Regions from separate parts of the Kribbella sp. NPDC003505 genome, predicted to be linked through region 2. Evidence: riboswitches for the same ligand, from Rfam matches in the RefSeq annotation. Region 2 holds a riboswitch; the other holds the start of a gene.

Region 1 (4,192 bases), on a different contig from region 2:
ATGTCCCCAGTATCGCGGGCCGGCGGCGGTTCAGCCTGGTACTGCCGTTCCCTAGGACATCGCGGGCACTACCTGCCCCGGAACGCCGGCGCGAGGGTGGGGCCATGACCACAACACTCATCACCGGGGCCAACCGAGGCCTCGGCTACGAAACCGCCCGCCGGCTGGTCGAGGCCGGCCACACCGTGTACGTCGGCGCCCGGGATCCCCAGCGCGGCAAGCAGGCCGCGGACGAACTCGGCGCGCACTACCTCCCGCTGGACGTCACCAGCGACGAGTCGGTCGACGCCGCCGCGGAACAGCTCACCGAGCTCGACGTACTGATCAACAACGCCGGCATCCCCGGTCCGTTCAAGGAGGCCCGGGACCTGACTGCCGACGAGTTCCATCAGGTGTTCGACCTGAACGTCTACGGGCCGGTGCGGATGATCCACCGGTTCCTGCCGCTGCTCGAGCGCAGCGCCGACCCGGTGATCGTGAACGTGTCCAGCGGGCTCGGCTCGATCGCCGCCGCGGTGCAGGCGGACGCGATCGACACGGTGCCGGTGTGGGTGCCGGCCCCGGCGTACGGCGCCTCGAAGGCGGCGCTCAACATGCTGACGGTGCAGTACGCGAAGCAGCTGCCGAACCTGCGGATCAACACCGTCGACCCGGGCTACACCGCCACCGACTTCAACGGCCGCACCGGCTACCAGACCGTCGAGGAGGGCGCAGAGATCATCGTCCGGCTCGCCATGATCGACAAGGACGGGCCGACCGCGGAGTACCTGAGCCTGCACGGAACCATCCCCTGGTGATCAAAGGGGTGATCAAGGGGTGATCAGAGAGTGATCAGCACTCGATGACGTTGACCGCGAGACCGCCGCGGGAGGTCTCCTTGTACTTGATCTTCATGTCCGCGCCGGTCTCGCGCATGGTCTTGATGACCTTGTCGAGGGTGACCACGTGCACGCCGTCGCCGTGCATCGCCATCCGGGCCGCGTTGATCGCCTTCACCGAGGCCATCGCGTTCCGCTCGATGCACGGGATCTGCACCAGGCCGCCGACCGGGTCGCAGGTCAGGCCGAGGTTGTGCTCCATCGCGATCTCGGCTGCGTTCTCGACCTGCTGCGGCGTCCCGCCGAGCACCTCGCAGAGACCGGCCGCGGCCATCGAGCAGGCGGACCCGACCTCGCCCTGGCAGCCGACCTCGGCGCCGGAGATCGACGCGTTCTCCTTGTAGAGCACGCCGATCGCGCCGGCCGTCAGCAGGAACCGGACCGCGCCGTCCTCGGTCGCCCCGGGCACGAAGCGCCGGTAGTAGTGCAGCACGGCCGGGATGATGCCGGCGGCGCCGTTGGTCGGGGCGGTGACGATCCGGCCGCCGGAGGCGTTCTGCTCGTTGACGGCGAGCGCGAACAGGTTCACCCAGTCCATCACCTTGAGCGGGTCGACCGACCACGGGTCCTGGCTGAGCTTCTTGTGCAGGGCGTGCGCCCGGCGCGGCACCTTCAGCCCGCCGGGCAGGATGCCCTCGGTCTCGCAGCCCTCCCGGACGCAGTCCTGCATCACCTGCCAGATGTGCAGCAGGCCGTCGCGGACCTCCTCCTCGGTGCGCCAGGCGAGCTCGTTCGCGAGCATCACCTCGCTGATCGACAGCTGCGACTCCCGGCACCGCTCGAGCAGCTCCGCGCCGGTCGTGAACGGATACTTCAGCGGGGTGGTGTCCGGCACGATCCGGTCCCCCGCGGCGGCGTTCTGGTCGACGACGAACCCGCCGCCGACCGAGTAGTAGGTGCGTTCCCGCAGCACCGCGCCGGTCGCATCGCGGGCCACGAAGATCATCCCGTTCGGGTGGTACGGGAGGGCCTTGCGGCGGTGCATCAGCAGGTCGGTGTTCTCGTCGAACGCGATCTCGTGGGTGCCGGCCAGCAGGATCCGGCCGCGCTCGCGGATCGTCTCGACGCGGGCGTCGACCGAGTGCGTGACCACGGTCTCCGGGTCGGCCCCCTCGAGCCCGAGCAGGACGGCCTTGTTGCTGCCGTGGCCGTGCCCGGTGGCGCCGAGCGAGCCGAACAGCTGGGCCTCGACGGTCGTCGTCGCGGCCAGCAGGCCGTCGTCGGCCAGGCCGAGCGCGAAGGTCCGGGCGGCGCGCATCGGTCCCACGGTGTGGGAGCTCGACGGGCCGATCCCGATACTGAACAGGTCGAAGACGCTGATCGCCATCGTGTGGAGGTTCCTTCCGGTCGCCGTTGACCGTTTGGTGTCCTCCCCGCTCTGTTGGACTGGGCGTCCTCCAGAGGTGCCTCGCCCGCGCGGTGAAGGTGCCTGAGAGATTCTTGGGGAGAGTTGCTCCTACGGCGCCCGGTTCGTGTCCGGGTCTCTCCCGCACGGGTTCATGCGGCTGTTGAGTTGACTGACGCCTCGGACGGTACGGGGGTCCGCCGGGCCGCGTCAATCCGGCCGGTGCGGACCGCCCAGATCTCGAAGAACCAGGTGAACAACGGGGGAACGCTTGCCGCCAGCGCGGCCAGCGTCACCGGCCAGGACCAGCGCAACGGCCCGCGCACGGCGAGCACGGTGACCACGTAGCCGACGAAGATGCCGCCGTGGATCGGCCCGAAGATCTTGACCCCGATCTCGTTGTCGGACAGCACGTACTTGAACAGCATCCCGATCAGCAGTCCGGTCCACGAGATCGCCTCGGCGATCGCCACCGTCCGGAACCACGCCGCATGTTTGGTACTCATCAACGACCGACCCTAACAAGGCCCCCAAGCCGTGATCGGGGTCACGCGGGGCTCGTCCCGGATGCCGCCAGCAAGCGATTGCCCGAAGGATCGGCGGCATGACGTTCATCCGACGCGCCCTGGCCGGCGCGGTAGTACTCGGCGTCGGCGGCGCCGGGCTGACGGCCACCGCCTCCGCGACCAGCCCGCCGCTGCACTGGGCCGACTGCCAACCTGAGGGCAAGGACGATCCCGCGGCGGTGGAGGGCTCGCAGTGCGCGACCTTGCAACTGCCTGTCGACTGGCGGAACCCGGACGGGCCCACCTTCGGCCTCGCACTGGCCCGGAGAAAGGCATCGGAGCCGAGCGAGCGGGTCGGGGTGCTCGTGTTCGGCCCGGGCGGCCCGGGTGATTCCGGGGTCGACCGGATCAAGACGGGAATCGACCGGTTCAGCACGGACCTGCAGGACCGTTTCGACATCGTCAGCTTCGACCCGCGCGGTGTGGCGCGCAGCAACCCGGTGAAGTGCTCCGCCGATCTGCTGAACAAACAGCCGTCGCCGATCATCAGGAGCGCGGCCGAGTTCACCGCCACCATCAACTACAACCGGCAGCTCGCCACGGACTGCCGTGAACACACCGGCCCGCTGTACGACCACATCGACACCTGGCAGACGGTGCGCGACGTCGACGCCGTACGGCGGGCGCTCGGCGAGTCCACGATCTCGTTCCACGGCAGCTCGTACGGGACCCTGCTCGGAGCGCAGTACGCCGCGACGTACCCGCACCGCGTCCGCGCGATGGTGCTGGAGAGCGTCATCGACCACAGCTCCGCCACGACGCGTGACTTCCTGGACGCGCAGGCAGCCGCGGGACAGGACTCGTTCGACGAGTTCGTGAAGTGGTGCGACGCAACGACGAGCTGTGCACTGCACGGCACCGACATCCATGCGCGCTGGGCTGAGCTGCTGGCGAAGTCGCCGGATCCGTTCATCTTGAGCTACTCGGTGTTCCGGGCGCTCTACGAACCGAAGTGGACTGCGCTGGCCGAGCTGCTGAAGGCCGGTGTGACTCCCCCGAAGCCCACGCAGACCGGTGCGTACCCGCTGGCCGTTTTCTGCCAGGACTGGAACCTGCCGGTTCGGGACTACCGCGAGTACGCCGCACACCTCCAGCGGCTCGCCCGCAACAACCAGGACCTGCGCTATCCCGGTCAGCTCATGGCAGTGTCGATCTGTCTCGGCTCTCCGCCCGCGAACAACCCGCAGCACCGGCTGAAGGTACGTGGGCTCAAGACATCGGTACTTCTCGCCAACGCGATCCACGACCCGGCGACCGGCTACTCGTTCGCACAGAGCGTGGAGCGCCAGCTCGGGCGGAACGGCGTACTGCTGACCTACCAGGGCTGGGGGCACGGCAGCTACACGAAGAGCCCGTGCATGCAGAGCGCAGTCGACGACTACCTGATCGCGAAGGACGTGCCC
Region 2 (4,192 bases):
GTCAGCACGGCGGCCTTGGTCGCCGCGGTCAGCCCCTCGGCTCCCATCATCCGGATGTACGCCCAGGAGATGGCGAGCACGCCCGCGGACCCGAACGGCGCCGCGCTGATCGGGCCGACACCGGACTCCGGGCCGGCCTGGTCGAGCAGCGGGTGGTTCGGCAGGTACGGCGCCAGGTGCGCCGCGACCGCGACCGGGCCGACGCCCGGGCCGCCGCCGCCGTGCGGGATGCAGAAGGTCTTGTGCAGGTTCAGGTGGCTGACGTCGCCCCCGAACTCGCCCGGCTTCGCGAGGCCGAGCAGGGCGTTCAGGTTCGCGCCGTCGACGTACACCTGGCCGCCGTGCTCGTGGACGATCCGGCAGACCTCGCGGACGCTCTCCTCGTACACACCGTGCGTCGACGGGTAGGTGATCATGATCGCGGCCAGCTTCTCCGCGTGCTCGGACGCCTTCGCGCGCAGGTCGTCCAGGTCGATCGTGCCGTCGTCGTTGCCCTTGACTACGACGACCTTCATGCCGGCCATCACCGCGGAGGCGGCGTTCGTACCGTGCGCGGACGCCGGGATCAGGCAGACGTTGCGGTCCGCCGAGCCCTGGGCGCGGTGGTAGCCGCGGATCGCGAGCAGACCGGCCAGCTCACCCTGCGAACCGGCGTTCGGCTGGATCGACACCTTCGCGTAGCCGGTGACCTCGGCCAGCCAGCGCTCCAGCTGACCGATCAGCTTCACGTAACCGGCCGCGTCCTCGATCGGCGCGAGCGGGTGCAGGTCCGCGAACTCCGGCCAGGTGACCGGCTCCATCTCGGTGGTCGCGTTCAGCTTCATCGTGCACGAGCCGAGCGGGATCATGCCGCGGTCCAGCGCGTAGTCCATGTCGGACAGCTTGCGCAGGTAGCGCAGCATCGCCGTCTCGGACCGGTGCGTGTTGAACACCGGGTGCGTCAGGTAGTCCGTGGTCCGCGGTACGGCGATCGCGGGCGCGCCGAGCGTGTCGTCGTACTGCACGCCGAAGGACTGGCAGACCCGGGTCAGCGTCGCGACGTCGGTCTTCTCGTCGCACGAGATGCCGACGTGGTCGGCGTCCACGAGCCGCAGCCAGATGCCGTTCTGCCGGGCGGCGTCCACCACGTCGGCGGCACGTCCGGGGACCCGGGCCAGGACGGTGTCGAAGAACTCGCCGTGCACGACCTCGACGCCGCCGGCCCGCAGCGAGGCGGCGAGCTTGCCGGCGTACGAGTGCACGCGCTCGGCGATCGCCTTCAGGCCGTCGGGGCCGTGGTACACGGCGTACATCGACGCCACGACGGCGAGCAGGACCTGCGCCGTACAGATGTTGGACGTCGCCTTCTCGCGACGGATGTGCTGCTCCCGCGTCTGCAGCGCCAGCCGGTACGCCGGGGCGCCGTCCGCGTCGACCGAGACGCCGACGAGACGACCGGGCAGCGACCGCTCCAGACCGGAACGCACGGACATGAACCCGGCGTGCGGACCGCCGTAGAACAGCGGGACGCCGAAGCGCTGCGACGAGCCGATCACGATGTCGGCGCCGGCCTCACCCGGTGCCTCGAGCAACGTCAGCGCGAGCAGGTCGGAGGCCACGGCGACCAGCGTGTCGCGCTCGTGCGCCGCCTCGATCAGCGGCTTCAGGTCGCGGACGGCGCCGTTCGAGCCCGGGTACTGCACCAGGAAGCCGAAGAAGTCGCCCTCGGGCAGACCGTCGGTGGTGTCGGCGACGACGACCTCGATACCGAGCGCCTCGGCGCGGGTCTGCACGACCGCGATCGTCTGGGCGAAGGTGTCGGCGTCGACCAGGAAGCGGTCGGACCTGCTCTTCTTGTTCGACCGGTGCGCCAGCGTCATCGCCTCGGCGGCCGCGGTGCCCTCGTCGAGCAGCGACGCGTTCGCGGTCGGCAGGCCGGTCAGGTCCGAGACCACGGTCTGGAAGTTCAGCAGCGCCTCGAGGCGGCCCTGGGAGATCTCCGGCTGGTACGGCGTGTACGCGGTGTACCAGGCCGGGTTCTCGACCAGGCGGCGGACGATCACCGACGGCGTGAACGTCCCGTAGTACCCCTGGCCGATCATCGAGGTGGCGACGGTGTTGCGGGCCGCGAGCTGCCGCAGCTCGGTGAGCGCGTCCACCTCGGACGCGGGCTCGGGCAACCGCAGCGCCTCGGCGGAGCGGATCGACGCCGGGACCGCGGCGTCGACGAGCGCGTCGACATCGGCGTACCCGAGGGCTTGCACCATCCGCGCGACCTCGTCGGGACGCGGCCCGATGTGGCGGTCGGCGAACGTGGCGGAGAGTTGTTCGGTCATCAAGAGGCTCCGTTGCTGACGTGCTTCCGGTCGCCTCCCCCTCTGTCACGCACTACGCTCCAGAGTCGCCTGTGACACTCGGTCCATGGGCCTGAGAGGTTCCGGGGAGGAATTGCCCCTTCGGCGCCCGATGACACGGGACTCTCCCGAGTGCTGTGAACGGCTGTCCCGAGGCTACCAGGAATCCGCGCACAGTTCGGGCACGCAGGACCGAACGAGACGTCAGCCGGTCATCCGGGCGCGGCGCCGGGCGGCGAGCTCGTCGCCCGCGTGGCCTTCCGAATCGCCGTCGTCGTGACCGTCGGCGCGCTCGGTCGGCAGCTCCGACAGCGAGCCCTCGACCTCCCGCCAGACACCGCCGAGCGCGATACCGAACACGCCCTGGCCGCCGGCCAGCAGATCGATGACCTCGTCGGGCGAGGTGCACATGTACACCGACGCGCCGTCGCTCATCAGCGTGATCTGGGTCAGGTCGTCGAAGCCGCGCTTGCTGAGGTGCGCGATCGCGGTCCGGATCTGCTGCAGCGAGATCCCGGCGTCGAGCAGCCGCTTGATCACTTTCAGCAACAGAACGTCACGGAAACCGTACAACCGCTGCGTTCCCGAGCCGGTCGCCGGGCGCACGGACGGGGAAACCAGGCCGGTGCGGGCCCAGTAGTCGAGCTGTCGGTAGGTGATCCCGGCCGCGGCGCAGGCCGTCGGCCCCCGGAACCCGACGTCCTCCGGCATCGGCCGCAGGTCGTCGTCGAACAGCAGACCCTGGACGCCGGCGGTGGCTGTAGCGGCAGCCATGGCCTCTGCGTGCGCGTCGGACGTCGACTGCGCCGTCAGATCCGTGTCCCCGGTGCGTGTCACGCCTGAGCCTCCCTGGATACCGACTGGAACGAGTCATCTGCGTGGAGTGACATCACCCCACGACTCCTTCACGGTAAGCCGCCGCCCGAACCGGGTCAACGACAACCGCGTCGAGCCGCGAGCGTGTCGCGACCGTCGTACGAATCGTTACCTAGCCGCACTTGCACCATCTGCGCACCACGGCGGGGCCGGGGTGTCAGCTCTTGTCGAAGTCCTCCGGGGTCACCTGGTCGAGGAACTCCCGGAACCGCTCGACCTCCTCTTCCTCCTCCACCTCGTCGGCGTCGTTCGCCTCGCTCTCCGGGACCGGGATGCCGGCCTCGGCGAGGATCTCGTCGGCGCAGAACACCGGCGTGCCGGTCCGCAGCGCGATCGCGATCGAGTCCGACGGCCGGGCCGAGATCTCGGTCTTGTCGTCGAACACCAGGATCGCCTCGAACACGCCGTCGGTCAGGTTCACGATCCGGACCTGGCTGAGCGTGTGCCCGAGCACGCGGATGGTCTCCGCGAACAGGTCGTGGGTCAGCGGCCGGGGCGGCTCCATCCCCTGCTGGGCGAAGGCGATCGCACTCGCCTCGGCAGCACCGATCCAGATCGGCAGGTATCGCTCACCTCCGACCTCCTTGAGCAGCACGATCGGCTGACTCGAGGGCATCTCCACCCGGACTCCGACCACGTCGACTTCGCGCACCCCTTCAGCCTACTCCGAGCCGAAGCACCCGGCGCGCCGTTGGGGTCACCTGTGGACGAAGGCCGTGCGGCGGCCTAGGGACGCGGCAGGCGGGAGCGGACCAGGGCGGTGTGCAGCCGGACGGTGAGGGCGGCCAGCTCCCCGGTCTGTTCGGTACGGCGCGGTCCCGTGACCTGCTCGATCAGGCCGACCTCGCGGTCCGCCGCCGTCCGGAACGCCCGCAGGTGCCGCGGCTCGATCCCGTACGACGCCAGCTCGGCCGCGACCTGCGCGACGACGATCGCGTCGCCGCCGTAGTGGTTGCCGCTGGCCACCACCAGGCCGTGCCCCT

What was found. A riboswitch is a leader RNA that binds a small molecule or an ion and turns the genes downstream of it on or off. The one in region 2 is predicted to bind glycine.
Region 1: linked by a shared signal. The riboswitch ahead of ABZX12_RS19715 (L-serine ammonia-lyase) and the one ahead of gcvP (aminomethyl-transferring glycine dehydrogenase) in region 2 are both predicted to bind glycine.

Annotation. Positions count from the first base shown of each region.
Region 1 covers NZ_JBEXNA010000005.1:370,442-374,633, forward strand. Annotated here, with positions in the region: gene ABZX12_RS19705 (helix-turn-helix transcriptional regulator) at 1-2, opposite strand, end outside; gene ABZX12_RS19710 (SDR family NAD(P)-dependent oxidoreductase) at 105-797, shown strand; gene ABZX12_RS19715 (L-serine ammonia-lyase) at 832-2,205, opposite strand; glycine riboswitch at 2,286-2,378, opposite strand; gene ABZX12_RS19720 (DUF3817 domain-containing protein) at 2,376-2,729, opposite strand; gene ABZX12_RS19725 (alpha/beta fold hydrolase) at 2,828-4,192, shown strand, end outside.
Region 2 covers NZ_JBEXNA010000002.1:415,162-419,353, reverse strand. Annotated here, with positions in the region: gene gcvP (aminomethyl-transferring glycine dehydrogenase) at 1-2,315, opposite strand, end outside; glycine riboswitch at 2,385-2,474, opposite strand; gene ABZX12_RS06415 (MerR family transcriptional regulator) at 2,538-3,107, opposite strand; gene ABZX12_RS06410 (bifunctional nuclease family protein) at 3,367-3,861, opposite strand; gene ABZX12_RS06405 (MerR family transcriptional regulator) at 3,936-4,192, opposite strand, start outside.